DNA from 3 places in the Ruegeria sp. YTSC002 genome. Region 3 is predicted to be linked to each of the others. Evidence: riboswitches for the same ligand, from Rfam matches in the RefSeq annotation. Region 3 holds a riboswitch; each other region holds the start of a gene.
What was found. A riboswitch is a leader RNA that binds a small molecule or an ion and turns the genes downstream of it on or off. The one in region 3 is predicted to bind cobalamin.
Positions count from the first base shown of each region.

Region 1: linked by a shared signal. The riboswitch ahead of AC2FFD_RS21360 (DUF4198 domain-containing protein) and the one ahead of AC2FFD_RS14250 (hypothetical protein) in region 3 are both predicted to bind cobalamin.
Region 2: linked by a shared signal. The riboswitch ahead of AC2FFD_RS15065 (CbtB domain-containing protein) and the one ahead of AC2FFD_RS14250 (hypothetical protein) in region 3 are both predicted to bind cobalamin.

Region 1 is NZ_JBXWML010000019.1:11,208-21,454, reverse strand. Features, by position in the region: gene AC2FFD_RS21395 (GntR family transcriptional regulator) at 1-367, shown strand, start outside; gene AC2FFD_RS21390 (aspartate/glutamate racemase family protein) at 364-1,080, shown strand; gene AC2FFD_RS21385 (nucleoside/nucleotide kinase family protein) at 1,127-1,765, opposite strand; gene AC2FFD_RS21380 (ATP-binding cassette domain-containing protein) at 1,762-2,538, opposite strand; gene AC2FFD_RS21375 (ABC transporter permease) at 2,538-3,611, opposite strand; gene AC2FFD_RS21370 (sugar ABC transporter substrate-binding protein) at 3,720-4,739, opposite strand; gene AC2FFD_RS21365 (ROK family transcriptional regulator) at 4,992-6,116, shown strand; cobalamin riboswitch at 6,240-6,438, shown strand; gene AC2FFD_RS21360 (DUF4198 domain-containing protein) at 6,570-7,355, shown strand; gene cbiM (cobalt transporter CbiM) at 7,362-7,973, shown strand; gene AC2FFD_RS21350 (NikL family nickel/cobalt ECF transporter subunit) at 7,970-8,545, shown strand; gene cbiQ (cobalt ECF transporter T component CbiQ) at 8,545-9,324, shown strand; gene AC2FFD_RS21340 (energy-coupling factor ABC transporter ATP-binding protein) at 9,321-9,971, shown strand; gene AC2FFD_RS21335 (hypothetical protein) at 10,076-10,247, opposite strand, start outside.
Region 2 is NZ_JBXWML010000008.1:1,278-11,524, reverse strand. Features, by position in the region: gene AC2FFD_RS15100 (M23 family metallopeptidase) at 1-1,102, shown strand, start outside; gene AC2FFD_RS15095 (hypothetical protein) at 1,202-1,366, shown strand; gene AC2FFD_RS15090 (heavy metal translocating P-type ATPase) at 1,419-3,752, opposite strand; gene AC2FFD_RS15085 (hypothetical protein) at 3,942-4,214, shown strand; gene AC2FFD_RS15080 (L,D-transpeptidase) at 4,256-4,918, opposite strand; gene AC2FFD_RS15075 (hypothetical protein) at 5,316-5,819, opposite strand; gene AC2FFD_RS15070 (CbtA family protein) at 5,884-6,582, opposite strand; gene AC2FFD_RS15065 (CbtB domain-containing protein) at 6,587-6,757, opposite strand; cobalamin riboswitch at 6,792-7,007, opposite strand; gene AC2FFD_RS15060 (DUF1636 family protein) at 7,189-7,524, opposite strand; gene AC2FFD_RS15055 (transglutaminase-like cysteine peptidase) at 8,670-9,293, opposite strand; gene AC2FFD_RS15050 (MerR family transcriptional regulator) at 9,642-10,058, opposite strand; gene AC2FFD_RS15045 (hypothetical protein) at 10,204-10,247, shown strand, end outside.
Region 3 is NZ_JBXWML010000007.1:47,786-58,032, reverse strand. Features, by position in the region: gene AC2FFD_RS14290 (Y-family DNA polymerase) at 1-57, shown strand, start outside; gene AC2FFD_RS14285 (SDR family NAD(P)-dependent oxidoreductase) at 61-786, opposite strand; gene AC2FFD_RS14280 (NAD(P)/FAD-dependent oxidoreductase) at 980-2,311, shown strand; gene AC2FFD_RS14275 (hypothetical protein) at 2,265-2,810, shown strand; gene AC2FFD_RS14270 (MFS transporter) at 2,810-4,033, shown strand; gene AC2FFD_RS14265 (DUF3833 domain-containing protein) at 4,030-4,647, shown strand; gene AC2FFD_RS14260 (DUF3833 family protein) at 4,644-5,186, shown strand; gene AC2FFD_RS14255 (hypothetical protein) at 5,216-5,440, opposite strand; cobalamin riboswitch at 5,967-6,170, shown strand; gene AC2FFD_RS14250 (hypothetical protein) at 6,429-6,725, shown strand; gene AC2FFD_RS14245 (mechanosensitive ion channel family protein) at 7,081-8,016, opposite strand; gene AC2FFD_RS14240 (response regulator) at 8,072-8,887, opposite strand; gene AC2FFD_RS14235 (NepR family anti-sigma factor) at 8,981-9,169, shown strand; gene AC2FFD_RS14230 (RNA polymerase sigma factor) at 9,162-9,707, shown strand; gene AC2FFD_RS14225 (sensor histidine kinase) at 9,714-10,247, shown strand, end outside.

The DNA of each region.
Region 1 (10,247 bases), on a different contig from region 3:
CATCGACATCACCGGCCTGACGATCGAAGAGGCAGTGACCCGGGACGAAGCGTTCCATCTGGGGATCGCAAAACTGTCAGGGAACATGGAGTTGTTGCATACTCTGACGCGGATCAACGAGCGTATCCGCTATATCCGCTGGATTTCCATGAGCATGGACCGGGTGCAGAAGTCCAAGGACGAACATAAACACGTCATGCAGGCCCTTCTGGATCGGGATGCTGATGAGGCGGCCCGGGTTCTGGCGGCTCATATCACGAAACGAATGGATCAGGTTCAGGACGCAGTGCGCCACGGGATTACCAGCATCTACATGGAAGGGGCCGAAGACATCTCGACCCGCATTATCGAGGAGGCGCAGGGATGATCGCGCAGGGCGGCAAATCCATTTATGGCGCATCGGTGGGAATCCTCATGCTGGATGCGCAATTCCCAAGAATTCCCGGTGACATGGGCAATGCTCAGACATGGCCGTTTCCGGTGCTGTACCGCGTCGTCCGGGATGCCTCGCCTGATCGGGTGGTCCGGCATCGGGCCGAAGGTATGCTCGGGGTCTTCATCGACGCCGCGCAAGAGCTGGTCAAAGACGGCGCGGATGGCATAACAACCAATTGCGGGTTCTTGTCCCTGTTCCAAAAGGAACTGGCCGAGGCCGTTCCGGTTCCCGTCGTCACCTCGTCCTTGATGCAGGTCGAAATGGTGAATCGTATCCTTCCCAAGGGTAAGCGCGCGGGCATTCTGACCATTTCGGCATCCACCCTGACCAGTGATCATCTTCAGGCCGCCAATGTCCCCTTGGACACGCCAATCGGCACAACCGAGGGTGGGCGGGAATTCACCCGCGCAATTCTTGGCAATGAACCGCATCTGAATGTTCAGAAAGCCCGGGAGGACAATGTCGAGGCCGCAATCGCATTGGCCTCGGACCACCCCGAACTTGGGGCAATAGTTCTGGAGTGCACGAATATGTGCCCCTATGCGCCGGATATTCAGCAGGCGACCGGGCTGCCGGTGTTTTCAATCGTGTCTTTCGTGGCTTGGTTCCAGGCCGGTCTTGTTCCGCCGGTGTACCGGAGCTGACCTCTGGCCTTTCATCAAGACGGATTGTATTGGCCGAAGGCAAAGCTCAAGCCAGTGTCAGATCACCGGGTATCGAATTTCGGATCACGCGCTCTGCATTCGGCAGATCGTTCGACTGCGCACGGTCCTTGGCGGCATTGGCGTCCAGACCGTGGCCGATCCATCTGTTGGTCAGGCGGGATTCGAGTGTTTTCAGATCAGTGTCCAAAAACACCTTGAATGTCCACAGTTGGTGAAGGTCCGACCAACCCGATTCATTCAAGAGAAGGTAATTGCCCTCAACCAGAACAACGCGCTGATCCGCCGTGATCATGGATCGCGCGGCAATGGCCAGATCGAGATTTCGGTCAAACTCGGGTATTGCGACTTCTTCTTCCGCACGCAATCGACCAAGCAGCGCATGAAAGCCGGCACGGTCAAAGGTTTCGGGGGATCCCTTGCGGTTCAGCAGGCCACGATCCTTCAAGATCACGTTGTCATAATGGAAGCCGTCCATGAAGACCAGTCCGGTTGCGACGCCGCGTAGATTCAGCTCTTTGGTCGCAAGGCTGGCCGCAGTCGTTTTCCCCGATCCCGGTGGCCCGGCAATTGCGACAAGATGACGGTCTTGCAGCGGAGGCAAAGCCTGAACGGCATCCGCGATCCTGGTTGCAAGCGCTTCGGGGGTGGCACGTGTATTCGTCACGCGGCCTGATCCTCGGCGGGCGGTTCCTTGGCACCGGTCATGAACGCCACAGCGTCGGACATCGTGTAATCCTTGGGATCAACGACGCAGAGGCGTTTGCCAAGCCGGTGCACGTGAATTCGATCGGCGACCTCAAAAACATGTGGCATATTGTGGCTGATCAGGATGATCGGAATGCCCCGCGATTTCACGTCGAGGATCAGTTCAAGAACGCGACGGCTTTCCTTCACACCCAGTGCGGCCGTTGGCTCGTCCAGGATGATGACTTTTGATCCGAACGCCGCGGCACGCGCCACGGCAACACCCTGACGCTGACCCCCGGACAGAGTTTCAACGGCTTGATTGATGTTCTGGATCGTCATCAGACCCAGTTCGCTCAGCTTGTCGCGGGCGAATTTCTCCATCGCCGGACGGTCGAGCATTCGGAGCCATGATCCCAACGGCCCTTTGCGCCGGATTTCGCGCCCCATGAAGATGTTGTCCGCAATCGACAGGGCGGGGGACATCGCAAGCGTCTGGTAGACCGTTTCGATACCGGCTTCGCGCGCGTCAATCGGCGAGTGGAAATTCACTTTGCGGCCTTCCAGCCAAACATCACCTTCATCCGGCACCACCGCGCCCGATATCGCCTTGATCAGTGTTGACTTGCCTGCGCCGTTGTCGCCGATCACGGCCAGAATCTCGCCCGGCATCAGATCGAAATCGCACTGATCCAGCGCCGTTACCTTGCCGTAGCGCTTCACAAGGTTCCGTCCTTTGAGAATAGGTTCCATCAGGCTGCCACCTTTCTGATCCACTGGTCGACCGCGACCGCTGCGATGATAAGGATGCCGATCAACAGGAACGTCCATTGCGCATCAGCGCCCAGCAATCGAAGCCCAAGCGTGAAGACCCCGACGATCAACGCTCCGAACAATGATCCGAGAATGGACCCGCGGCCACCGAACAGGGATATGCCCCCGATCACGACCGCCGTTATGCTTTCAATATTGGCCAACTGGCCAGAGGTCGGAGACACGGACCCGATCCGACCAATCAGAGCCCAACCCGCGAAGGCGCAGATCAGCCCGGACAGCATGTAAACCGACATCAGCGTGCGATGCACATTGACACCGGACAGCTCGGCAGCTTCCGGATCATCACCGACCGCATAGACATGCCTTCCCCAGGCGGTATGACGAAGCGCATAGGAAAGAACGAGGATAAGCACCAGCATGAAGATCACGCCGACGGTGAATACTGCCCCGCCGACGTTGAACTTGGCACCGAACAGTTGCAGGATGCTGGCATGTTCCTCGATCTCCTGTGACCGGATCGTTTCGTTCTGAGAATAAAGGAAATTTGCCGCGAGAACGATTTGCCACATGCCAAGCGTCACGATGAACGGTGGCAGTTTGATGCGGCTGACAAGATAACCGTTCACCGCGCCGATTGCTGTGCCAACGAAAAGGCCGCAAATGATCGCGACCGATGGCGGCAGCCCATATCGGAAGGTGAACTGTCCCATGACAACCGACGACATCACCATGATTGCCCCGACGCTGAGGTCGATACCGGCGGTCAAGATGACGAGGCTTTGCGCCGCCGCCACGATCCCGACGATCTGGACCTGCTGCAAAATCAGGGTCAGCGCAAATGGCGAGAAAAACTTGGAGCCCAACAAGACACCGAAAATGACGATGGCAGCGACAAGAACGATCAGCGGCACCAGAGAGGGGTTCACATGCAGAAAGTGCTGAACCGTTCCGACAAACCCGCGGTGGTGATCGTCAAATTCGGCAACCTGTTCCGGGCTGCCTTTCGCAGCGGCTTCGAAGTCGTCTGATCGTCGTGAAGTATCGGACATGAATGTTCCCCCAAAGCGTCAGGTCACTGACGACTTTAGCAAGTTTTCGGGCGAATGGGTGGTTTGAAAAGCGGAAGGCCGCCCTCTGCGGCCCTCCGGGTGGTCAGGTCATCCCCAGCAGAGGTCCATGCCTTCTTTGACCGAGATCGACTCGACGCCTTCGGCAGGCTTGTCCGTTACAAGCGCCACGCCGGTGTCAAAGAAATCCTTGCCGGGTGTGTTTTCTGGTTTCACGCCTTCGTCCGCCCATTTCTTGACGGCCTCAACCCCCAGCGATGCCATCAACAGCGGGTATTGCTGTGACGTCGCGCCGATAACACCGTCGGCAACGTTTTGGACGCCCGGGCAGCCTCCGTCCACGGAAACGATGAGCACGTCATTTTCGCGCCCGATGGCTTTCAGCGCTTCATAAGCGCCTGCCGCCGCAGGTTCGTTGATGGTGTGAACAACGTTGATCGTCGGATCCTTGGCCAGAAGGTTTTCCATCGCGCGGCGACCACCTTCTTCGTTGCCGGCGGTGACATCACTCCCGACCAGACGGGGGTCATCTTCATCGCCGATCACGTTCGGGTCCGCCAGATCGATGCCGAAGCCTTGCAGGAAACCCTGATTGCGCAGCACATCCACTGTCGGCTGGCTGACGGCAAGATCCAGTGTCGCGATTTTGGCGTCGTTGGCCGTGTCGCCCAGCGTGGCTTTTGCCCATTGTCCAATCAGCAGCCCGGCCAGGAAATTGTCCGTGGCAAACGTCGCGTCGGCCGAGTCAATGGGTTCCAGCGGCGTATCTAGAGCAATAACCAGAACACCTGCATCCCGCGCCTGCTTCACTGCCGGAACGATGGATGAAGTGTCCGAAGCCGTCAGCAGAATGCCCTTGGCGCCGTCCAGAATGCAGGTCTCAATGGCTTGCACCTGCGTTTCATGGTCGCCGTCAACTTTGCCAGCAAAGGCTTTGAGCGTCATTCCCAGCTCTTCCGCCTTCGCTGTCGCGCCTTCCTTCATTTTGACAAAGAACGGGTTGGTGTCTGTCTTGGTGATCAGGCAAACGGTTTCACCTTCCGCCATTGCACTGCCAGCCATGGCAGTAACCCCGAGCGCAGCTGCACCCGCAAGTTTTGCAAGTTTCATCGATTATCCTCCCAGTTTTTCCTATGCCGAGTAGGGCACGAGGGCGATCAGGCAAAAACCCTGATCCCATAAGAAACAATCACAAGAATCGAAATTTGAGTCAATAAATAAATCACTCTTAATTATTATTGACAGGGCGGGCGGGCTTTCCCATTCTTCAGCAGGAAAGGGGTGGTCGTGCCGGAAAATTCATCACGGAAAAACTCGATTGGTTCACAGGGGTCAGTGGTGCGCGGAACCAATCAAAGCGGCATGCGGGCCCGCAACGAACGGCTGGTGTTGTCGCTTGTCCGACGTCATCAGGCCCTTGCGAAGTCCGAACTCGCGCGCATGACGGGACTGTCGGCACAAACGGTTTCCGTCATCATGCGTCAATTGGAAAAGGATGGGTTGCTTCTGCGCGGTGAACCGGTCCGCGGGAAAGTCGGGCAACCTTCCGTTCCCATGCGTCTCAACCCGGATGGTGCGTTTTTCTTTGGGCTCAAGGTCGGGCGCCGCAGTACCGAGCTGGTTTTGACTGACTTTGTGGGAAACGTACGGCAACGCAAGCGGCGAACCTATGACTATCCAACGCCGAAAGCCACTTTGGAGTTTTCCACGCAGAGTCTGGGCAAAATGATGTCATCCATGTCGCCCGAGGCCAAAGGCAGGATTGCGGGTCTTGGAATTGCCATGCCTTTCTACCTGTGGGACTGGGCCCAGGCCCTTCAGGTTCCTCAGGAAGAAATGGACCCGTGGCGCGTATCAGACCTGAAGGCTGACCTGGCTGGTCGCCTCGATATGCCGGTTTTTCTGCAAAATGACGCAACGGCGGCTTGTGGTGCGGAACTGGTATTCGGTCCGGCCGATGGACCAAGGGATTTTCTGTACTTCTATATCGGGTTTTTCATTGGCGGCGGTGTGGTTCTCAATGGCGCGATCTTTTCGGGGCGTGGAAACTCGGGGGCGATCGGCCCCCTGCCTGTGCCGGATGGTACGGGCGGTGTCAGGCCGCTTATCGACGTGGCCAGCCTTTATGTGCTCGAGCGTGCGATCACGACAGCAGGGGCGACCTCGCAGTCTTTATGGGAAACGACCGAACGTTGGGATGTGCCAAATGTTCAACTGGAAAACTGGTTGAAACGGACGGCGAGCGGGATTGCCCATGCGATTGTCTCATCCTGTAGCCTGATAGATTTCGAATGCGTGAAGATTGACGGCTGGATGCCGCAGGAAATCAAGGCGAGTTTGGTTGAAATGGTCGAAGACAAACTGTCCAAGCTGAACCTGACCGGTCTTGAGCGCCCCGTGGTGCTGGAAGGGACCGTGGGCCCGGAAGCACGCTCACTGGGTGCGGCAAGCCTGCCGTTGTCGGAAAGGTATCTTTCAGAAGCTTAGGCATGAAATCATCCTGCTGCCTGGGATTTTTCACGAAGTCGATTTACCCGCCCGAACTGCCGAATTCAGCTTTTTTCGACGGCCACGGCACATTTTCGTTGACCGAGGGCTGAGTTGTCTGGCAAGCCGCTCGGCATGTCCGGTTCCGGGGCTTGCTCTGGAATCAATAGGGAATGCGGTGCGGGCTCAGGCCCAATTCCGCAACTGCACCCGCAACTGTAAGCGGCGAGCAGGGCTGAAACGCCACTGGGGTTTGCCCGGGAAGGCCAGTCCAACGCTTTGACCCGCAAGTCAGGATACCTGCCGGACATGTGCCCTCTAATGGGCACTCCTAATCGGCGACGGGATGTGCGTCGGACCAGGATGCCTGAAAGGGTAATTTGGCGTCGAATGTCCTGTGGTCAAAACGAATTTCGCGCCGGGATTGGCGCGACGGGACAAGGACGACTGTTCATGAAAACGCTGCTCAGTGCAGCCGCTGCCGTGATGGCACTTCCTGCCATGGCAAATGCGCATTTCCTTTTGGAATACACCACCGACACCATGATCGAGAAACCGGGTGACGTGCCGGTCAAGCTGATTTTCTGGCATCCGTTCGAAAACGGCCATGTCATGGATCTGGAAAAGCCGCAGGAATTCTATGTGATCCACAACGGTGAAAAGACCGATTTGCTGGATACGCTGGAACCTATCCGGTTCACCGGCGGGCAAAACGAGGGCGCGGCGTTCAAAGGCAGTGTCCCGGTCAAACGGTCGGGTGACTATGTGCTGGTGACGGTTCCTCAGCCTTACTATGAAGAATCCGAAGACATCTATATCCAACAGCTCACCAAAGCCTTCCTGAACCGCAACGAATTACCGACCGACTGGATGAATCCCGTGGGTCTGCCGACCGAGATTGTCCCGCTGAACAAGCCGACCAACATCATCGCGGGTTCAACCTTCACGGGCCGTGTGCTGGCTGATGGTCAGCCGGTTGCGGGGGCCGAGATCGAGATCGAATACATGGCCGCCGAACCCGACATGGACAGCGCGGCCGCTTCTGCACCGAAAGTGTCCCCTATGCCGGGTGGTGCGGTGGTCGCCATATCTGACGACAACGGGTATTTTTCGTTCGGCGTTCCAAAAGCCGGCTACTGGGGTTTCGCAGCACTTGGATCCGGTCCGGCAACCGAACATGAGGGCAAAGAACTCAGCCAGGATGCGGTGATCTGGATTCGCGCCTGGGATCTGGAGTAACCCCGAATGCACATCGTCGACGGAGCCCTTTCCAACCCGGTTGTTGTTGGCGGCGCCATAGCGGCCGCGGGTGGGATCGCCATGGGTCTCAGGTCTCTGGATCTTGATCGCATCCCCACTGCCGGTGTGTTGTCAGCCAGTTTCTTCGTAGCATCGTTGATCCACGTACCCATTGGTCCGTCGTCGGTCCATTTGATCCTCAACGGCATGGCCGGGCTGCTGCTTGGTTGGGCCGCATTCCCGGCTTTGTTCGTCGGGCTTTTGTTACAGGCGGTCTTTTTCGGCTTTGGCGGGTTGACGGTGCTGGGGATCAACACCGTCAATATCGCCCTGCCCGCGGTGGTGGCCGGAATGCTGTTCGGTCGTCTGATCGCGCGCGGGACACCTTTGCATGGTGCGATTTGGGGTGGTGTCGGCGGCGCATTTGCAATTGCGGCGACAACCGGCATGGTCGCGATTTCCCTGGCGCTGTCGGGGGATGAGTTCCTGCCCGCTGCCAAGCTTGTTTTCTTCGCCCATATTCCAGTCATGGCCATCGAGGCGATTTTGACCGGGTTCGCCGTCTTGTTGGCGCGCAAGGTCAAGCCCGAACTGTTTTTCAGAGGAGCAACCACATGAAGCATCTGGTTGTCATACTGGCTGTGTGCTGTGCGCCCGTGCCTGCCTTGGCGCACAAGGTCATAGCCGGCGTTTTCGAGTCGGGAGACGTGATCGAGGGCGAGATCGGCTTTTCCAACGGTGATATGGCAAGCGGGACCGAGGTCATTGTCACCGGCCCGGACGGGGCCGAGCTGGGTCGATCGGTCACGGATGCGGACGGTTTCTTTGTCTACACGCCGACCTCGGCCGTGGCGCACACCTTCTTTGCCGACCTTGGCGCCGGGCATGTGGCCGAAGTCACGATGTCTGCCGAAGATGTCGCGCGGGTCATGGGCGTTGCCGTGGCAGAAACCGGAGACTCGTCTTCGGCTGCTTTGACACCGGCCAGCGGTTCGGCGGCTTCTCTCAGCGTCGAAGAACAGCAGGTTATCGCCAAAGCCGTGCGTGATGAATTGCGCCCGCTCAGGCGCGAGATTGCGGCCTATCGCGAACAGAATGACCTGCAAACCATCCTTGGCGGGATCGGGTACATCGTTGGTCTGTTCGGTCTGGGCTTTTACATGGCGGCCCGCCGCAAGCTGGCGTCCTGATGGCACACGTTCTGGGGCACCAAGAAAAAACACTGACCGAAGCCGGTGACGGGCCGGACGGTCTGATCAGCCAGCTGGATCCCCGGATGCGTATCGTCATGGCGGTTGCTTTTGCTGTCGTGACCGTGGCGCTGTCATCCCTCGGCGCGCTTTGCGTGGCGTTGACAGTGTCGCTTTCGCTTCTGATAGTTTCCCGTCTGCCGTGGCGAAAGACGTTGAAGCGAATGGCCATGATGGATGGGTTCATCCTGTTCATGCTGGTCCTGCTGCCCTTTTCCATGCCCGGAGCCCCGATGTTCACGCTTTGGGGATTCCCCGCAAGCTGGCAGGGTTTCTGGAAAGCGGTCGAGATTGCTTTGACCGCCAATGCCGTGATCCTGTCCCTGATGGTTTTGGTCGGCACGATGGAGCCGGTCACTCTGGGTCACGCCTTGCATCGTCTGCGTTGCCCGGAAAAGCTGGTTTACCTGCTGATGTTCACGATCCGGTATATCGAGGTGTTGCGGGAAGAATACCTGCGCTTGCGCGCGGCCATGAAGGTGCGCGGTTTTCGGCCAGCAACAAACTGGCACACATATCGCAGCTTTGGCTACCTTGTGGGCATGATGCTTGTGCGCGCGATCGAAAGATCGGAACGCATCCTGGCCGCGATGAAGTGCCGGGGGTTTTCCGGGCGTATGCCGTTGCTTCAGGAATTTGCCCTGACCCGCGCGGACATTGTGTTTGCGGCTGGTTTCAGCGGTCTCTGCCTGGGTCTGATCATTCTGGAATTCGCATGACACTGATCGCGCTAGAAGACATCTGTTTTTCCTACCCCGGCCAGCCACCCGTTCTGGACGGGGCCAGCCTGAGCCTGAATGCCGGGCAGCGCCTGTCTCTGACGGGTCCGAACGGTGCGGGAAAATCGACGCTCCTGCGCATCACGCTTGGGTTGCAGCGCCCGAGTTCTGGCACCGTCACCGTTTTTGGTCAGAAACGCGTGGAAGAGGCCGATTTCCACGAAGTGCGCCGCCGGGTGGGGCTTGTATTTCAGGATGCGGACGATCAGCTGTTCTGCCCGACCGTCGCCGAAGACATCGCCTTTGGGCCGCTCAATCTGGGCAAGACCCGTGACGAAGCGCTTGCCATTGTCGACAAAGTTCTGGGCGATCTGGACCTGATACACCTGAAGAACCGCATCACACACAAATTGTCAGGCGGTGAAAAACGGCTGGTGACACTGGCGACGGTTCTGGCGATGGATCCCGAAGTGCTGTTGCTGGACGAACCGACGAATGCGCTGGATACGAAAAACGAAGCGCGCCTGCTGGAAATCCTGCGCGCGTTGCCACAGGCGATTCTGCTTGTCAGTCATTCGCCGGCGTTCCGCTTGGAACTGGCGCCCGATGAACTGGATCTTCGCGACGGGAAGCTGGTGCCGGTCTGACCTGTTCTCGTGGCAACCGGACATGGTGGTTTCAGAAATGCAATCACACCGCCTGAGCCTGGCCATGAATCCGACAGCAAGCCCAGTGCGTCGTCAGGCCTTGGCTATGTGCGCCTGCGGCTCATCAGCCCATATTTGACCGCCCATGCCCGAAAGGATCCGCGTCTGCGTCTGACCTGTTTCACAGGTTGCTTGGATTGCGCACCGCCTTTGCGGTTGAATTCAAACACGTCGATTATCCGCTCGGCACAGCCACAGGCTTCGCCCATGCCGACT
Region 2 (10,247 bases), on a different contig from region 3:
ACCTTCACGAACATGGACGCGCGAGCTTGCAGTGGGTGACACACTCGACAGTATGCTGTCTGACGCGGGGATCGACGCAACCGATCGCGCCGAAATCGCACTTGCACTTGGCGCTGAATACGACTTGCGGCGCTTGCGGCCGGGTCACTCGATAACAGTCGTTGCAACGGCAGCGGATCAACTGTGGAGTGTGGAGCTCGCCGTGGAAGATGGCGTGAGAATTGAAGTGACACTTAGCGAGACGTTGTCCACGCGCGTGGTCTCACCGGAACCCGACACTGTCATTCTGGCCCGCAAAACAGAGATCGAAACTTCGATTTCAAATGCGCTGAGTAGCGCAAAGATCCCGGTTCGTTTTGCGGTGGATCTCGCTCAGATGCTGAGCGGGACAGTGGATTTTCGGAGGGACCTGACAGGTGGTGAAGCTCTCCGTCTTCTCTGGCGCGAAAAGAGCATCGATGGCGAGAGGGTGGGCCAGTCCGAGCTCATTTTTGCGGCGCTGGAAGTTGATGATCGGCTTTACGAAATAGCATGGCCAGACGACGACAACGGTCGCGCCACGATCTATGTTGATGGTGAACTTCTTCGTGTCTTTGCCCAACCCGTCGAAGGCGCGCGCCTGAGTTCAGTCTTTGGTCGGCGAAAACACCCGGTCTACGGCAATGTGCGGATGCATACAGGTGTCGATTTTGCTGCTGCACGCGGCACGCCGGTACATGCGACAGCTCCGGGCCGGGTATCCTATGTTGGTTGGCGCGGGGGGTATGGGCGTGTGGTGGAAATCGCTCATGGATCGGATACGGTCACGCGATATACGCATCTTAGCGCAACCGCCGATGGTCTGGCCAAAGGTCAGCGCGTGGAGGCTGGCGAGATGGTTGGCCGTGTCGGGTCGAGCGGCACCGCGACCGGCCCCAATCTTCATTATGAAGTATTGGTTGACGGGCGCCCAACGGACCCGCTTTCTGACGACCGACTTGCTGCCGCTGCGAACAACGAGGTTGAAAGCGAAGCAGCGCGAAAACGCTTAAGAAATGCTCGGGCACAGCTTGAGGAACAGCTGGGCAATACCGTCGCCAAAAAAAGCGAATCTAGTTCGTGAGAGTTTCTTAAAACGGCTTCAGGTGCGCGGCTATCAGTTAGCGGGTATGCGCACCTGAAGCGAACTGCACTGCAGAAGAACCAAATCAGAGGATGTAAGATGATGGCAATCGCGGGGGCCTTGGTTGGCGCCGTTTGGGGTGGGGTCCTGGCAAAGCGCCGGAATGGCAACAGCCTTGATATTCTTCAATACGCTACAGGATATGCCATCGCTTTTGGCCTGGTGGCGTTCTTTCTTTCGATCGCAGTTGTGCGCCTGATGTAACGCGCCAGTAAGCGAGGCGAAAGCCGGACACCTTGAAGTCCGGCTTCCACTCTTATGTGGTCGCAGCGCCTGTTCCGTGCGAGCCAAGGGTATTTGCCGCAGTCTGGGCGGTGTGATCTTCCGGAGCTTTCAGAAGCCGTAAGGCATTGGCCACGACCAGCAAGGACACTCCGACATCCGCGGCGATTGCACCCCACATGGATGCCAGCCCAAAACCCGTCAGAGTCACAAACAATGCTTTGGTCGCAAGTGAGAAGCCGATGTTCTGACGGATGATCGACATGGTTCGACGTGAATGGTCGATCAGCCAGGGTACTTTACCGATGTCGTCGGTCATTAGAGCAATATCTGCGGTCTCAATAGCAGCGTCGGACCCAACTGCACCCATCGCGACCGCATAATGTGCCCGAGCCATCGCAGGTGCATCGTTGACGCCATCGCCGATCATCGCAACCATCTCGTGTTGCTCTGCCAGTTCTTCGATCGCAGCGACCTTGTCTTCCGGCAGAAGCTGGGCCCGGACTTCGTCGATGCCGACTTCGGCTGCTACCGCTCTCGCGGTTTGTTCGTTGTCACCTGTCAGCATGATGATTGACTTCACGCCCTGCGCGTGAAGCCGGGCAACGATGTTCTTGGCTTCGGGGCGAATGCGGTCCCGCAGCTCAAGCAAACCGGTGACTCCGTTCTCATCCCCGACAACCACAAGTGTGCTTCCCGCGCTCTCGATCTGGTTGCTCAATTCGGCAGGAATGGACGCGCCAAAGCCCTTCTCTACAGCGAAGCGGTCAGAGCCAAGCCAGATATTTCCGCGCTCGGTGCGGCCCTCAAGACCCCGACCGGGAACGGTTCGGATATCTTCAGCCGCAGATATCGAAATGTCGGTCTGTTCTGCCCTGGTGAGAATGGCGCGGGCCAACGGGTGTGAAGATCGAACCTCAAGGCTGGCAGCGCTTGCCAACAGTTCCCGCTCGGATGCGCCGCCCAGCGGATAGACATTGGCCACTTCAGGCTCGCCCATGGTGATCGTGCCGGTCTTGTCCATGGCCAGTGCGGTAGTGCGCCCGGGGGCTTCGATATATGCACCGCCCTTAATCAGAACCCCGGCCCGGGCCGAAGCGGTCAAAGCCGCAACGATTGAAACCGGCGTGGAAATGACGAGTGCACAGGGGCAGGCGATAACCAGAAGAACAAGTGCATTGTAAAACCAAAAGCCCCACGATGCGCCAAATGCAAGCGGTGGGATCAGGGCGATGGCCACTGCAACGACCATAACGATGGGCGTATAGATCCGCGCAAATTTTGTTACCCACTGCTCAACCGGCGCACGGCGCGCATGAGCATCACCGACCATCCGGATGATCTTGGCAAGCACGGTATCGGACGCTGTTTTCGTCGCACGTATTTTGAGGGTGCCTTCACCATTGATTGTGCCGGCGTAGACCTCATCACCCAGCTCTTTGGGGATCAGTGCGCTTTCACCTGTGATTGGAGCCTGGTCAACGGCACCGGCCCCTTCGATGACTTCCCCGTCAAGTGGAATGCGATCCCCACCCCGAACGATGAAGCTGTCGCCGACAAAGACATCCGCCGCCGGGACCGTTGCCTCTGAGCCGTCAGCACGAACCAGCCGAACCGTCGGGGGGGCCAGATCAAGCAGCGCGGATACTGCGTTGCGAGCCCGTCCGACACTCCAGCTTTCCAGATAAAGAGAGAGCGAAAAGAAAAATGCTACAGTTGCCGCTTCAAAAAACTCACCCAGACCGATGGCACCAGCGACGGCAACAACCATCAAAAGGTTCATATCCGGCGAAAGGCGCTGCGCCGAAGACCAGGCCTTGGGGGCCACCAGCCAGACGCCAAACAAGATCGCGACCGCGAACAAAGTGGCCTCGGGCAAAGGCATCGGAACCTCACCATGTCCCGAAAACAGTCCAAGCGCTCCGCCCATGCCTGTTTCGAAGATGTGCCAGCCAAAGCCTGCCGCCCAAAAACCTCCGCTGAGTGTGGTGAACCGTCGCTGACGCGCAATATGCGCCGCCTGATCCAGGGCGGCATTTCCGTCATCCCAAGGTTTGGCGTTCATACCGGTGCAGGCAACCAGCAGCATGACGTCTTCGTCAGAAAGCTTGGCAGCACTTTCAAGAAGCGTCATTCGACTGTTGATGACATCAAAAGCGAGATGCTCTTCACCACCAACTTTCGGGCCGATAACCCGGTTCAGGATCACAACCTCTTCGGCGCAATCGAGGCCAGAGACCTGAAAGCTTCTACCGCCGTCAGGAATTGGACCGGCGGGGGCGATGGCGCCACACCCGCCACTACTGCATGCGTGGTGACCATGTTTGTTTTCGTGGCCATGGTCGTGGCTATGGGTATCGGATGACATGATCGGACCTCAAGAATCTCTATGGTCCTTTGTAAGTAGTTCCTACAGTAACTAGAGCTTCAATACCTTTCTGAATTTTTTAGCATCCGGGTTCCTTGCGCGTGATACCGACACTCCATTCCTTCTTGCGGGCTGGTCGCGTGGATGCAATCTAGTCGCAGAGGACGCAAAAAATTCTGGAACAGGTCAATGCAGAAACGGATCGCAATTACCATCACGTTAGTCTCGATTACTGCCGGTTGCTCAGCCCAGTTCACTGGGGCCAAAAGCAAAGCACTTGAACCAGGCAACGTGCCAGATTCAGTCGTTGCGCTGGCAGGGCCGGGGCAGGATCTGGCCACGGCACGCCTTTTGCCAGAAGACAATTGCTTCTGGTATGAGCACAGCGGACCTGTCGAGACGACATTGGTACCATTGCGCGCGACGAATGGCGCTCCGATCTGCGCCGCGCGAGACGCCTGATAAAAAAGAGGGCGACGACGTCCACCTACGCTGCCCAAAATTTATGAGCGGGCTGTGACGCTATCTTCGGCCGAGTATAAATATGCGGTCGAGCCGATTCTTACATGTGGGTAGAGATCATTGATATGGGCCATGATCATTCTAACACATCCAGAACTTGCGCGACCACCGATGCTTCTAGGCTGAGGCGTGCCGTGAATTCTGAGATATGTATCTCGATTTCCAACGTATAGATAAAGGGCTCGAGAGCCGAGAGCATTACTTGGCCCGGGTTCCATACCATCCCGAAATTCCGCGTATTCGGGGTTGCGCTCGATCATTGAAGCCGTTGGCGTCCAATGTGGCCACTCGACCTTGCGCCGGATAGCATAGGTTCCGGGCTCGTAAAGGTTCCCTCGCGCGATCGCAACGCCATAGCGCATTGCGGTCCCGCCTTCCTCGATATGGTAAAGATAGCGCGCGACCGCATCGACATGGATGTCACCAGGAACCAAACCATCATTTGCTACGACACGTCGTGGTAAAAAACGGTCATGAACGCCCCATGGATTTGAGGTCGCTGGATCGTAATCAAATGGCGTGACCTGGCTGTCCCAATAGGTCTTTTGCGACGAGGTTGGCCATGTTTTGGCGATCAATGGACTGGCCGCAGACGCGGAAAACAGCGCAGTGGTTGATTGAATGAAATAGCGCCTTGTCAGCATAGATCTCAGCCTGGTTCACAAGTTCAATGTATTTGCATCGCATTTTCACGATCAAATTCGAGTCTTAAAGCCTCTAGCAGCTAGAGCTTCAAGAGGTTTCAGGTAACGCTTAGTTTATCCAGTCGATCAGGTGCGCGGTGGCGTGAACTCTGATTTGATCGAGTTTGCTTTGGACTGGGTCAAAAAAGCAATGGAAAGAACCGAAATGCCCATTGTAGTTGCTTCATGTTTTCGGTTTCCGACGATGCAAGCCAAAGGAACAAGACGGGAATTCGGCGCGGCTTTGCAACAGCTTATCTGTCCTTGGATACAGAGCGGCAAAAACCCGCGCGCACGCTGTACTTGCCGCTTAGACCCGCTGAATCCGCGTAGTTGTCTTCTCAGCCAGGAATGTCAATCAGGAGTCATCGCCGTCAGGCTGCACGGTCACTTTGGCCTCCACGGGCACACCCTCAACCATCAGAGGGCTGTGGCTGTTGCCATTGAGAGAAACTTTTACTTCAACATCGCCATCGGGGAGCGACGGAAGGTGTAACCAATTGGCATAAAGGCGGCCCAGCTTTTCGCCGTTGATATAAACATGCGCGTGACCTTCGCCTGGAACGTCAGCCGTGGAGGCATTTTCCGGAGCAAAGCGAAAGTTCTGCGGTGTCACACGCAGATTCCAGCCCGCCATAGGATCCTTAATCATCTGGATCGCCACACTGGGGGCGTCGCTGTCGGCAGGCAGATTAGTGGCAGCGGAGTGGTCGTGCGCTGCCATCTCCATGTTGCCGCCGTGTTGGGCCGGGTCAGTATGGTCATGGCTCTCAAAGGTGCTACCGCTGCTGGCGGCAATCACAAAGCCAGCACCGCCGCCAAAGACAAGTCCGATGGCAAAGAGAGCAAGAGAACGGGACATCTTGTCATCCTCAATAAAAAAAACCCGCCGGTGTAACCAGCGGGGTAGCAATGGAGGAGCGCGATCAGACTGCAGCGCCTGCGCGCTTGCCTTCTGTCTGCCAGAAGTGGCCGGTGAAACTGCCTAAGAGTGCCCAGGCGGCCATGCCGATGCCGAAGGCCCGGGCAGCAAAAAGCGCCCCGATCTCGGTCGGAACCGGCCCAGAGAAACTCTCAGGCTCAGGGGCCCCGATAATATGCGGTACCATTAGCAGCACGGCCGCAATCAGGTAGCTTACCAGGTTACCTCCAAAGGCAATCAGCCACATGGCTACGCCGGCTGCGGCAACGGTGACCGTCCACCAGATCTGACGCACTCCCACATCTGCTGCCGCTACGCCGGGAACTTCTGGAGCCAGTGACAAGCCAGGAGCAAAGTGGAAGGCGACAAAGCCCGCAAGACCCCAAAGCAGGCCGGTGCGGCCGTTGATCTCATGCCCCTGACGTTCGGCTACTGACATCAGCGCCGCCAGGACTAGCGCATAGCCGGTGTAGGTAAGCATGGTGAAGATAATGCTGAGACCATCGCGCATCGGCTCGGCGAACATGCCGGGCAGGTCGGGATGCGCAGTTACGGGATCAGCGCCAAAATGCACCAGGTCGCCGCCCTCATAGAGCTCGGCGTGAAGTAGCACTGGCTGCACGAAATACAACTGCAGAAGGGCGGCAATCAGCCCCGCTGCTGCACCAGCGAACAAGCCGCTGGTCAGAATACGACTGAACATTGTTTTAGTGGCAGGGGAAGCCAGTTGCGTGGCGCACATCATGAGCCGCGTCATGCAGGCCAGAAGCCTGAACATGGCCAGTCACGGTAATGATCCCTAGACCCAGAACCACGGCGAATACTGCAGGCAGAAAGGATGCGCCAGCGGCGGATGCCTTGATCGTTTTTGTCGTCATTTTAATCCTCCTCGCCGTCACACCCGACGGCATATGTTGTGTCCATCCTACGGCCGGTCTCCTGACTCGCAGGTCACAGCAGACTTCCCCCTTCCCAGCGCCATTACGCCAGTGGTATTGGAAGGCCGCTCGCCGCTCACAGTCGCGGGGGCGGTCAAGGCTTCAGTGCGGTAGTTTGGTGCACCGTCCTCATTCCCGTTTCAGTCCCAGTGCGTAGGCACCTTTGGACACCGTAGAAGCCTTTATTGTTCCATAGTGCTTTGTTCCGTCAAGTACGAAAGCGACATCATAGTATTCTGCAGCGGTCAATCTTAGGTAATGGCAGGCTTGGTTTAGATTTTAGCCGTTCAGTGCAGAAGGCTAAGTCGAAAAACACAAACTGTAAGCTGAAAACTCGACACCGGAGCTTTGGTCGGCAAGTTGCATGTTGGCTATCTTTTTTGTGCCGGTATACGTGCAATCGCCTTGAAACGTAGCTTACCTAGCTTCCTGGCGTCAGCGAAGTCGCCGTCAGTACTGTCCTCATACATCCGCATGAAGATCATTATGTCCGGAAGATCGACAACCGTAACCTCACCGAAAAGATAGGCGGTCTTGCCGCTTTGTCGCACCGCCAACGTCTGTGGTCGGTGACAACCGGACATGCAATCCACTTGCTGCAACTCGGCTTGCACCCCCGATGCCTCCAGCGTTGCGGCTAATTGATCATAAAGGGTGGAATCCGCGTCGCGGCAGGTTCTGCAAAGCGTGAGGTTAGGTAGGCACATGCGTCAGGCTGATCCTTGATCGAGAACTTCCATCTGAGATTTCATATTTGCTGGTCGGTTGTTAGCTCAGTTTCAATACGTGTTTTGACTCTAAGTCTGGAAAAGAGTCCATACTCAGGCAGGAAGGACACATGAGCCCTAGCCCTCGAAAACTTTGCAAATACACCGAGTGCGAGACGGGGATTTGGCAGGGCGAAGAAGCAACCATCAGACGAAAAAATTTTTAAGTTTCTACGTGAGACTGAGCTGAAGCAGGTGGTAGGCGATGAAGTGGAAACAGCTCACGCGAAACATCTTTGTTCTTCAATAATCTGAAACAGCATTGCCTCCGGGATCGGCTCGCCATGACACGCCTATTTTCAGGTCCGCGCGCACCGCGCCTCCCAAGGCGAATTCCGAGACGCGACAGGTTCTTGTTGCGCGTAACTAGGTTCGTTCTATCGTCAATTACAGTCTAGATCCGGGACATATAGCGGGGTTCGTGCTTGATGGTTACCTTTCGGTTACCACGACCGATCATGGGACTGAATGCGTAGCGACAACCGACGACATTCAAAAGGAAGTACGCTGATGCGAAACGCCTCGGCATTAACAACTTTTCTGTCTGCGTCACTACAACCGAGGATCGCCCATGCCGCCATCGGTTCTCGCCGCAACCCGGTGTGATGGGTGTTGTGATAACGGCATATCTCCGGGTGCAGCCAGTCTTCGAACTCCTCCAATGTCATCGACGCAGTGCCGGAGCCGTCGCATTTCCCCTTATCCTTGGGGGATAATTGCGTTCTTCCCTAAAGTAGATGAACGGCCTCCATGGTCGTCCTAATCAGGCGTTCGATATCTTCGCCGTAACGCGCTCGACCCGGTGGCCTTTACTTGACGGAGATACTCCAATCTGAGCGGGTCAAATGGAAGGTTTCGCTGCGGAAACGCGCCCATTGTCTACGTGTATGGCTTGCGGAATCCCAACAGTAGGCCAATACGACACCTCCGAGATATCTGGCGCGCGGATCGAATTCGTTCACACGCAATGGTGCAAACACAAGCAGATGGACGAGTCGGACTGAGCATCGAAACTCAACTATGCGCCCAGAACAATGCAGGTCGTGACATCAATTGCGAGAGGCAACCAATGTCTACCCAATGGTTTAGCCGCTAGAAACCTGTACCCAACGATCAGGGTGAATCGGGTCCTGTATTCGTAGGAAAAGATACCTTGTTTCCTTCCACGTTTTGATCCTGTTGGTAACATTGTCCAGAACCAAATCGCCTTCACTCGAGCGATAGACTAGAACAGCATGGCCATTGCGATTGGTGTCCAAGACGGTCGCGATTAGTAGCTTCGTAGGATCCACACCGTTCTGCACAAGTTCAAACTTCTTTTGCAAAGCGAAGTCTTCGCAATCTCCTGACCCTTGCGTCGGCAGTGTCCAGTATTCCTTTGTCCCGTATTGGCTTTGATCCGAAACGGCACGGATTCTCCGATTGACGCGCGTGTTGATCGTTTTAACGATCTGATTTTCTTGTGCCACGGACAGACCAGAACTACGAGCGCTCGCGCACGCCCAAGAGTAATCTTTGCATAGTGTTTTGGCACCGGATGGCGCTTCAATCTTTCTGTCAAGACCGATCGAGGGAAGCTCAGAGGCTTGTAATGTAGCGGCAGACACAAAAAAGCTGCATATAAAACAGATCATTGGGAGATAACCCAGCAGGTTTTTCGATAACATTCTCTGAACTAACGTGGGATTTGTCATATCTGCCTTCTCCATGCTCGTTCCTCGAAGGTATCCAAACTTCCGGGGCCAATGTATTTTATTCCAAGCCTTCATGTGCCTTGAGGCATTGCAACTGCTTCTTAGCCTCTAGGGGTAAAGCGGCAAAAATTTGCAGATTCTTTGGTATTTCTTCCTTAGTTGACAGCATCAGAGCATCCACGCCATCACCAGTCCGGCATAGCTAACAGCGCGAACTAGAGGGTAAGCTGATCGCAATTCTCTCATTCAACAAAAATACAACACAGATCGGCCGTCATCGCTTAAGGTTACGAAATACTGGGACAATGAAGCCGCTCCTCCCCAAACTGAGACAGGCAGTTTCGGTTTTTCCGGGCGCTGCAATTAGTGACCGCTAATGACATCTTTGACGACAGGCTCGTTGAGCAACGCCGTTAGCAGGGGGCATGCTGCTCCTTCAGTACAGGTCTGCACAAGTTCTACCAATGCTTGCTCCAGCCGTTGGAGAGCGGCGATCTTTGACCTGACCTTGTCGAGATGTTTTGTTGCGACGTCTTCGGCGTCACGACAGGCTTGCTCCGGCGCTTTGGACAATTCGCGAAGTGCGCATGCATCCTGAATAGTGAAGCCAAGATCGCGGCAGCGTTTGATGAATCTGAGCTCGGATATTTCCCGTTCCGTGTAAGCGCGGCGCCCCGAGGCGGTTCGACCGGTTTTCTCGACTATGCCTTCCCGTTCGTAGTAGCGGATCGTCTCGACCGACAGGCCGGTCAATCTCGCCACTTCGCCAATCGCAATCATGTGATGACCTTTCCCTTGAACCTGTAGCCACTACAGGATGCATATTGTCGGTCATGATGTCGAATTTCGCAAACCGCACGAAGCAAAAATCGAGGAAGCCGAACCGGCTTCCGCTCAAGATCGTCAAAGTCGGAGAAAGCAGACTATGAGCAAGTTTGTAGGGGCGAGTTTTCTTGGATCGTTTACCGC
Region 3 (10,247 bases):
TACGGGCACGGAGGCACGATGTCCGCAGGCTGGTTCTGTCAGGGACAGTTTTGTTAGAGTCTATTTCCCACGATAAACCAGCAGGTCCGGCAGGTAGTCAATCAGACGAATGAACCAGGAAAACGGTGCCGGAAAATCCGCACGGAAACGGCGGCGAGACATTGCCTTGACCACGCGATCCGCCGCATCCTCGGGCGTCATCAACATCGGCATCTTGAAGCTGTTCTTTTCGGTCAGTCGGGTCTTGATGAAGCCGGGATTGACGATACGCACTGTCACGCCAGTACCCGCCAGATCATGCCGCATCGTCTCGGCCAGCGAAATCAGCGCGGCCTTGCTGGCGCCATACCCGATTGCGGCGGGCAGCCCGTGATACCCGGCCAGTGACCCGATCAAAGTAACCTCTCCCTGGCCAGCCCGGACAAAGCCCGGAACGGTTTCACCCAGAACCCGCAGCGCACCCAGATAGTTCACATCGCTCATCCTGAGGGACGCTTCGGTGTCCCATTCGGCCGAACGCATGGGGTCATAAGCCCCGGCATTGTAAACCAGCCCATCGACATGCCCCGCCTCGGCAACAGCCGAACGAACAGAGTCTAAATCGGTTACATCGCACCGGATCGCGCGCGCATCCGGCAATTCTGAGCAAATCTCGGACAACCGCTCCAAATTGCGCGCCGACAGGATCAGGGACGCACCCTTCCGGCCAAGCGCCTGCGCCAAAGCGCGGCCCAGACCTTCGCTTGCGCCGATGATCCAAATGGTTTTCCCGTCAAAGCTGCTCATGTGTGGGCCGATTCAGTTGTGTGTCACAATAATACGGCCTCGCATCCGCGTTGGATCAAAACGGTGGCGCAAGTCACGGAAGCTCAAACCAGAAGTCACGAGGTAGTGCATCTGTTAAAAACTTCCAATCGGATTGATCCACTTGTGCCTACCCTGCGTATCTTCTTGTAAAACGTCACATAAAGAGGCTGGAATGTTCGACGAAACCCGGGATGTACGGAAGAAGATCGCGATTGTAGGTGCAGGCATTTCGGGTCTCTCCGCCGCTTACTATCTTTCAGAAAACAACGACGTGACGGTCTATGAGGCCGAACCGCGACTTGGTGGCCATGCCCGCACGGTGATGGCTGGGAAGAACGGGGACCAACCGGTCGATACGGGCTTCATCGTCTTCAACTATGCGACCTACCCCTATCTGACCCGGCTATTTGATGAGCTGGGCGTACCCGTGATCGAAAGTGAGATGAGCTTTGGCGCGACCATCGACAATGGCCGCATTGAATACGGGTTGAACAACCTGCGCACTCTGACCGCTCAAAAGCGCAACCTGGCGCGCCCGGCCTACTATAAAATGATCGCCGATATCCTGCGGTTTGGCAAAGAAGCCCCCGAAGCCGCCAAGGACGACGACACCACGATTGGTGAGTTGGTGGACCAACTGCGGCTGGGTCACTGGTTTCGGCACAATTATCTGATGCCGATGTGCGGTGCCATCTGGTCTACGCCGGTCGAGTTCGTGGATCAGTTCCCCGCACGTTCTTTGGTGCAGTTCTTCCGCAATCACGCTTTGCTGGCAAGTGGTCGTGCAAACCAGCATCAATGGTACACGGTCAAAGGCGGCAGCATAGAGTATGTTCGCCGAATCGACGCAGCCCTTCGTGCGCGGGGGGCAGAAATACGTCTGGCCAGCCCTGTTCAGAATGTATCCCGTGACGAGATGGGCGTCACCATCCACAGCCGAGGGGCCGTGGATCAGTTCGATGAAATCATCCTGGCCACCCATTCGGACCAGTCGCTTGGCATTTTGGGTGAAGGCGCGACCCCCGCGGAAGCAGCTGCATTGGGCGCGATCCGCTACCAGCCGAATACGGCCATACTGCATTGTGACCCAGGTCAGATGCCAAAGCGGCGCGCCTGCTGGTCAAGCTGGACCTATCGTTCGCAAGCCGGAGATGTGGGCGTGACCTACTGGATGAACCGGCTTCAGAACATTCCGGACAGTGACCCGCTGTTTGTAACGCTGAACGCCTCAACAGAAATTCCCGCGGATAAAATCTATGATCAGGTCGAATTTGCCCATCCGGTATTCGACAAGGCCGCCCTGAAGGCGCAAGGGCAAATCCGCGAGATGCAGGGACAGAACCGAACCTGGTTTGCCGGCGCTTACAACCGGCACGGATTTCACGAAGACGGGATAGCCAGCGCGATGCATGTCGTTGCTCGAATAAATGGCGCCCCGCAAACCATCGGAGCTGACAATGGCATTCCTGGGAAAGACACGGCCATTTCTGTCGCCGCCGAATAAGGCGATATGGCGCACGGCGTTTCTTGCACTTTCTTTGCTGATCCCCAAGGGGCTGATCGCATCGCCGGTCACGGAAGAGCTGAACGATGCCCAACTGCGCGGAACCGCGACGTTCCGGTATCTGGGTTTTCCGATCTATGACGCCAAACTTTATACGCCCAAGGGCGCGCCGTTCAGTTGGAGCGAAGATATCGCCCTGCAACTGACCTATCGCAAGAACATCAAGAAGAAAGCGCTGGTCAACTCGACGCTGGACGAGATGGACCGCATCGGCCGTTCAGCGCCCGTTCGCGACGAACTGAACCGGTGCTTCAAGGCCGTGGCAAAAGGGGACAGCTATCTGGCGGTTTCCGACGGTCCCGACAAGGTCAGTTTCTGGCTGAACGGGCAAAAGACCTGCACCATGGCCTATCCGGGCATCAAACGCAGTTTCATGTCCGTATTCCTGGGGGACAACACGCGGTCCGCGTCCTTCACGCGCAGGCTACAGGGGCGATGATGCTCTATCCCCGGGTCAGTCTCTATGCGCTGATGCTTGCTGCGGCGGGTATTCCTCTTTATATCCACTTGCCGCGCTTTGCAGCAGTGAACCTGGGTATTGGCCTTGGGGTCATTGGTGCCGTTCTGCTGGTGATCCGTTTGGTGGATCTGGTGCAGGATCCGTTGATTGGTTGGGCAATCGACCGATGGCCCGGCGGCCAGCTTGCATTTGCGGCGATGGCGGCTTTGGGGCTGGCGATCGGGTTTCCCCTGCTTTTCAATCTGCCGCAGGGTGCCAGCGTGCCGGAACTGGTCGCAATCCTGATCTTGCTGTTTTCAGCATACAGCCTGGGAACCATTATTCTGTATGGTCGCAGCGCAACTTTGGCAAAGCGAACCGACCCGAAAGAGCTGATGACACTGGCCGCCTATCGTGAAGGCGGGCAGTTGACCGGCGTGGTCATCGCAGCCAGCGCACCAGCCCTGTTGGTTGCTTTCGGAGCTAAATCCCAAGGCTACCCCGCTTTCGGAATGTTTCTGGGACTGCTATCCATTCTGACCCTGGTGCTGACTGTCCCGATCTGGCGACGGACCCCGATAACAGGAACAGGTTTGTCTTTTTCTGGACTGGGTCAGGCCGGCGGCTTGCGCCTTCTTGCACTGGCTTTGGTAAACAGCCTTCCGGTTGCCATCACTTCAACCCTGTTTCTGTTTTTTGTGGAAGACCGGCTGCAACTGCCGGGCAAGGCGGGTCCCTTGTTGATCCTGTTCTTCCTGAGTGCAGGCGCGAGCGTCCCGCTCTGGGCAAAGCTCAGCAACAGGATTGGTCCGAAACAGACTCTGATAATCGCCATGCCGCTCTCGATCGCTGGCTTTATCGGCGCGGCCACACTGAGTGCAGGAAACCTTACCGGGTTCGCCGTCATCTGTCTCGCCTCGGGCGCGGCGCTGGGCGCGGATATGGTCGTGTTGCCCGCCATGTTCTCGATCGTGCTGACCCGGGCCGGGCTGAACGCATCAGCCGCGTTTGGCATCTGGTCCTTCGCTGGCAAACTGGGCCTCGCCCTGGCTGCCTTTTTCACTCTGCCACTGCTGGAACGCAGCGGTTTCACCCCCGGTCAAACCAATTCCGCACAGGCACTGACCACACTCAATCTTGCCTATGCGGTGCTGCCCTGCATCCTGAAAGTCGGAGCGTTCGGGATGGTGTTGACCCTGCCTGCCGAGGTCACAAGAAAATGAACGCTTTCACCATCATCCTTCTGGTCCTTCTGACCGCTGCCTTCATCCGCGCAAGGCTGCTGAGTTTTCGCGCGCAATCGCCGTCCGATTACAGCGGCACCGGGCCAGGTTTTTCGCTGAAAAAACACCTGAACGGAGAGATCTTGTCCGAGGGCCTGATCTATGGCCCCAACGGCAAAATGTCGAACAGCTTTGTCGCGCGCATGTCCGGTGAATGGCAAGGCAACGCGGGCACGCTGACCGAGTACTTCACGTATTCCAACGGAAAACAGATGACCCGCAAATGGTACCTGACGCTGGGAACCGGAGACACATTCACGGCAATGGCGGATGATATCGTGGGCGAAGGTCGGGGTGTCATCTCGGGGTCAACCGTGAAACTCACCTATCGCATCATCCTGCCCGAGGACGCTGGCGGGCATACTCTGGATGTCACCGACTGGATGTACCTGACAGAAACCGGCGTCATCATGAACCGGTCCGAGATGCGCAAATTCGGCATCAAGGTCGCGGAACTTGTCGCCACGATGCGTGCAAACCCGAAATCAAAACCGATCCACGCGATTGGTTCGAACGGGTATGACGCGACTTCGGAAGGGAAGCCGTTGCAATGATCACCTTTCGCTCTTTCATCGCCTGCGTCGCCATCACGAGTCTCGCGCTTCTGGCGGCCTGCTCCAGCAAACCCAAAGTACCAAAAACATTTCTGTCGGACCGACAGTTGAACCTCGAGGAATTCTTCGACGGTAAAACCGTGGCCTACGGTCAGTTTCAGGATGTTCTGGGAAATATCCCCCGCAGATTCACGGTTGATATCGACGGGACATGGGACGGCGAAACCCTGACCCTGATCGAAGACTTCGTCTACGATGATGGCGCGACGGAACAACGCATCTGGACATTGACCAAAACCGGAGAGGATACATGGACCGGTACGGCGCCTGGCGTACTGGGCACCGCCAGCGGGATTGAACGCGGGGATACGTTCAACTGGAAATACAAGATCGACCTGCCGATCAAGAACGGGACCATGCGTGTCAAGTTCGACGACTGGATGTGGCTGCTGGATGACGACCGTCTGCTGAACCGCGCGTATGTCTCACGCTATGGCGTCCGTCTGGGTGAAGTCATCCTGTTCTTCGAGAAGAAATAGGGCCGCCAGGCCCGGTTTCATCACAACAGTCAGTAGAAAATAAACTCGTCCACCAATGCGGTCGTCGATCCCTTGACCTCTCCGGCCGTGTTCGCCCTTGGCCCGTCCGAGGCTGCGCCCTCGGCGCGTTCGCCGCATTCGATTTTCAAACGCGCGCGTTCTATCTGCCCCCAGAGGAAAAACAGACCATCCCGTTTTCCCATGAGGCGCGCAGGAACCCTTGCCCGCAAAACACCTGTTTTCGGTTTTGGCATCTGCTCTCTTACTGCCTCCGGTGTTTTCCACCATTGTCGGAAAACGTAATGGTTTTTCCGAAAAAAGACAATTTTTTATGGACAAAATGAGGTTTTCTACCATCCGTTGACAGGATGGGCTGGCAACTCTCGCATGACGGATATTCGCCGTCTTTACCTGCCTCATGGCAAGCCAGCACCATCCCGCACGGATCAACGTCACCCAAACGGGCATTGCTGCAAACCGCTTTCCTTTGGCCTGACACTCTCTTTCCCAGCCAAGGTCAGGCGACGCGCAACGTTTCGTTTCTGATCACAGCGACCAGGCCGTCGCCGTCGCGGTTGGGGGTCAGTTTGACGGCGTGGATGTCAGACGTGGCCGCATACACCGCAAGGCCATTGGACCCGCAGAACGCCGTGCTTGCGGGCCTGCCACGCCCCTCAGCCAAGGACCGTGATCCCGGTGCTGTCCACTTTGCCGGAATGTTTCCATGTCTGTTTTGAAACCGGAAATGCCGCCAGCATTTCAGCGCCCAAGCGGGTAAAAAGTACGCTGCCATCGTGAGGTGCCGCTGTTTGATTCTCAGGCAGCGGAGAATTGGGAAGCCGGTGGAATTCCGGCACTGCCCCCGCAACGGTAAGGAAGGTCAGGTTCGACAATCAACCACTGGGACGAGGATCCCGGGAAGGTGTCGCAACCGGGTGCAAGCCCCTTTCAAGTCCGGAAACCAGCCTTGCAGATATGTCAAACCGCGGGTGGCGGTGGGGGCACGGGTTTCGGACGTGGTCCTCGCCCTTGAGGCCGTCCAGCTCGATCCTGGTCTTCTCTTCGGCCGAATACTGTTTGCGTGTGGCACGGCGGATGTCATTGACAACCTTCTCGCCGTGGCTCTTGCGTGTTCCGGGTTTCTGTCTCATCTCCACTCCTTGGTGGGTACGATGTGCCAGAAACCCTCTCTTATCAAATCGACTTAAACTGTCCCATTGGCGCTGACGTCACACAAGCAGGGTGGAAAAACCGGAAAAGGACGCAGGAAACCAGTTCAAAGTCGTCGTCACTCCGGGCGAGTTCTTTGACAAGCACGGGAGCCCGATTTCGACCGAAAACGGCTGCCCCCCCAATCTGAAAGAGGACGTTCATCGTGCCATAGTGAGCGTTTCGGATTCAGAGGAAGCTGTCACTTTGCAACGGAGACAAGACGAGTCGGGCGCTGAGTTCATGCGTCGCTTCGACCAGACAGGCATCGAGATAGGTAAGAAGGTTGGCACGACCGTTTGCCTGCCCTGGGATGCCAAGTGGACTTAATTGCATGTTTGAGCTTCGAGCCAGCCGGAGTCTGAGCGTGAAATGACTGATTAGGATCATATTGACCAGCGCTGGGCCTACCAAGACAGGTACTGCCGCTCAGGTTCTAGCCCAAGGATTACTATTCGTGACAATCTCCTCTGGCTTGTGTCTCTTCGTTGCCATGCTGATCTTCGGTTTTCCCAAGCATAATGGCGGACCACTTCATTGGGAGAGGATCAGGCCAACTCATTTTGGCGTTTCAGTCGCGGCAATCATTTTAGCGACCCAGCCCGATGACCGCACCTCCGTTGCTCAAACCCCTAATTTTGTCTGAAGAGTGCTGGCTTCAGGCATCTGGGGTCAACAGTCAAGGTTACTCTGCCGCGATCGCTTTTTCTCGCTGAGTCTTTTCGCCTTCAATCAACAGAGTGCGGGTCGGAAACGGAATATTGATATCCGCTTCGTCCAACGCCTCTTTGACTTTGCGCTTCATGTCTGCCTGGTATTGGAAGTAGTCCGAAGACTTGCACCAGACGCGGACAAGAAAATCGACGCTGCTGCTGCCAAGATTGTTCACCTGGATGAACGGTTCGGGGTCAGCCAGCGAACGGGCGTCCGACATGATCGTCTCGCGAATGACGCGCTCGGCCTCCGCCAAGTTGACGCCGTATCCAACGCCAAACGTCCACTCGGCACGACGGGTCTCGTAGACGGAATAGTTCTTGATGGTGTTTCCCCACACCTCGGCGTTGGGAACGATAACCTTGACGTTCCCCATATCCGCAATTTCGGTGTAGTTCAGGGTGATATCTTTTACAGTTCCGAGCACCCCATTCACGTCGACGAAATCGCCGATCTTGAGCGGCCGGAACAGGATGATCATCACGCCGGCTGCAACGTTGGACAATGTGCCTTGCAACGCAAGACCAATGGCCAAACCGGCGGCACCGATCAGCGCGATGATCGACGTCGTCTGCACCCCGAACGTGTTCAGAATGAACAGCCCGGTAAACGCCAGGATCGTATAGCGCGCCAGATTGCCAAGAAAGTTGAACAACGTATCGTCCAGGCGTTCCGATTTTTCACCGACGCCCCGGATCTTCCGGCTGACATATCTTGAAATCACAAGCCCAAGCACCAACAGGATCAGCGCGGCGATCGTGTTCGCGACAAGGCCAAGAAGGGCCTCGAGCGTCAGCAGGTCGCTCAGCGATTTCCCGTCATACAGCTCGGTATTCAGAACTTGCGACAGTTCGGCCCAAACGGTGTTCGTCACGTTCTCTGCGGTCTGTGCAATCTCGTTTTCCATGGTGTTCCTCGTGTTTCATCGCCTGAGTTTTTTCTTGCAGCGCGGTCCTGCCGGGTCAGACCTCGATCACGGCGCTAGAGGCAAAGAACATGGCCTGGCTGACGGCCGATTTGACCTGTTCTTCGGTGTAGGGTTTGGAAATCAGAAAGGCGGGTTCGGGGCCTTTGCCTGTCAGAAGGCGCTCGGGGAATGCGGTGATGAAAATGACGGGGCAATCGCCGTGCTGGGCAATGATGCGGTTCACCGCATCGATTCCGCTAGATTTGTCCGCCAGCTGAATGTCCGACAGGATCAGGTCGAACGGCTCGCGCTTGGCCAGGTCAATGGCGGCGGTCTCGGTGCGTGCGACCCCGATGACCTGGTGGCCCAGGTCGGCCACCATCGTCTCAAGATCCATCGCGATGATTGCTTCGTCTTCGATGATCAAAATGCGGCCAGAAGTGTGGCGAGCCATTTCCTCGTAGGCGATATCGATCAGCTTCTGAGCCTCGGCGGGTTCTATCTGCATAATTGCGGCGATATCGCTGACCGAGAACTCTTCGACCGTCCGTAGCAGCAAGGCCTCGCGCGTGTTCGGCGTCAGGCGTGCCAGCTGGGCGTGGGCGCGCGATTGGATGTCAAAACTGCCGCCATCAGCGTCAACGGGCATTCCCGACGTTGACCATATACCGTGAAAAACACGAAACAACGCGACCCGCGGCGCGAGATCGGCATCGAACTGGGCGGGATCTGCCAATATCGCCTCAAGCGATGCTGCGGCGTAGGCGTCGCCACTGTCCTGTGAACCGGTGAGGGCACGGGCATAACGGCGCAGAAACGGCAAGAGCGGGCCAATTTGATCTGCGACGGAAACTCCGGTCAGCTCGGTCATCTATGTTTTCCTCATTTTTTTCACTAAACTCGGGAACCAAACGCACACTGGGGCGTTATGGTTCCAGCAAAAGTGAAAATTTCTGATGATGCCATGACAAAACCACAGCCCAGCCGAGAACATCGGCAAGAAATAGAAAAGCGGATCGACGAAAACCTCAAGCGGGCTTTCGATGAGGTAGCCAACGAACCGGTTCCGGATCGGTTCGTCGATCTTCTCGAAAAACTGCGCAACCAGACCAGTGTTCCCAAAACGGGTGACGCGGGAGGCTCGGATGGTTGATCCCAGAGAAGAGCTTGTCGAACATATCGGCGCGATGCGTGCCTTTGCGATCAGCCTGTGCCGCAACGGTTCTGTTGCCGATGACATCGTGCAGGATGCGCTGATCAAGGCGTGGAGCAACATCGACTCGTTTCAGGAAGGCACCAACATGCGGGCGTGGTTATTCACCATCGTCCGGAACACCTATTTTTCCCTGCGCCGCAAGCGCAAGCGCGAGGTCGAGGATGTGGATGGCGCGATGGCCGAAAGCCTGTCGCAAAAGCCCGACCATGACGGACGCTTGGCCTTGAAGGATTTTGCTGTTGCATTTGACCAACTGACGGATGAACAGCGCGAAGCCCTGGTGCTGGTCGGTGCACAAGGGTTTTCCTATGAGGAAGCAGCCGAGATGTGCGGCGTCGCTCTTGGAACGATCAAAAGCCGGGTGAACCGGGCCCGCGCGCAACTGGCCGAACTTATGGATCTGGATGACGACGAACCCATCGAATTGACCGATGCCGTCACGGCGTCAATCGTCCAGTCGCAACCGGCGGCCTGACGATTCATGGATGCGAAGCCGCGCAGCCTGACCGTTTATCTTGCCGCGCTGGTCACCTTGGCGCTTCTGCCTTCGGGGCTGATTGCGGTATTGCAGACACGCGCCGTGATTACCGAGGCCGACGAAAGATCGCGGGCCTCGGTTCTGGCGCGCACCATCGAAGCTGCCAGTCGGGAGCGGGAGCTACTGCAAAAAGCTGTTGGTGCAAGTTCGGGACTTACCGCCGCGCTTTCGACTGGAGGTATGGACAAAGCCGCTTGCTCGGGCCTTATGCGCCGGTTCGTCGAACGCCAGCCCGAGTTTGTATTTGCCGGATTTATCCAGCCAAACGGGGTCATGGCTTGCTCAACCGTCGAGAAGGACATCGATTTGTCGGACGCGCCCGGTTTCGGGCAGATCTCGGAAAATCCGCAGCTTACGTTTTCTGTCAATCGTGCCGGCGCGGCGACCGGGCAATCGGTGATCATCGTGACCCAACCGGTCCTGAACAGGACCGAGCTTGTGGGGTTCGTTTCCATCTCGATACCTCATGCGCTGGCG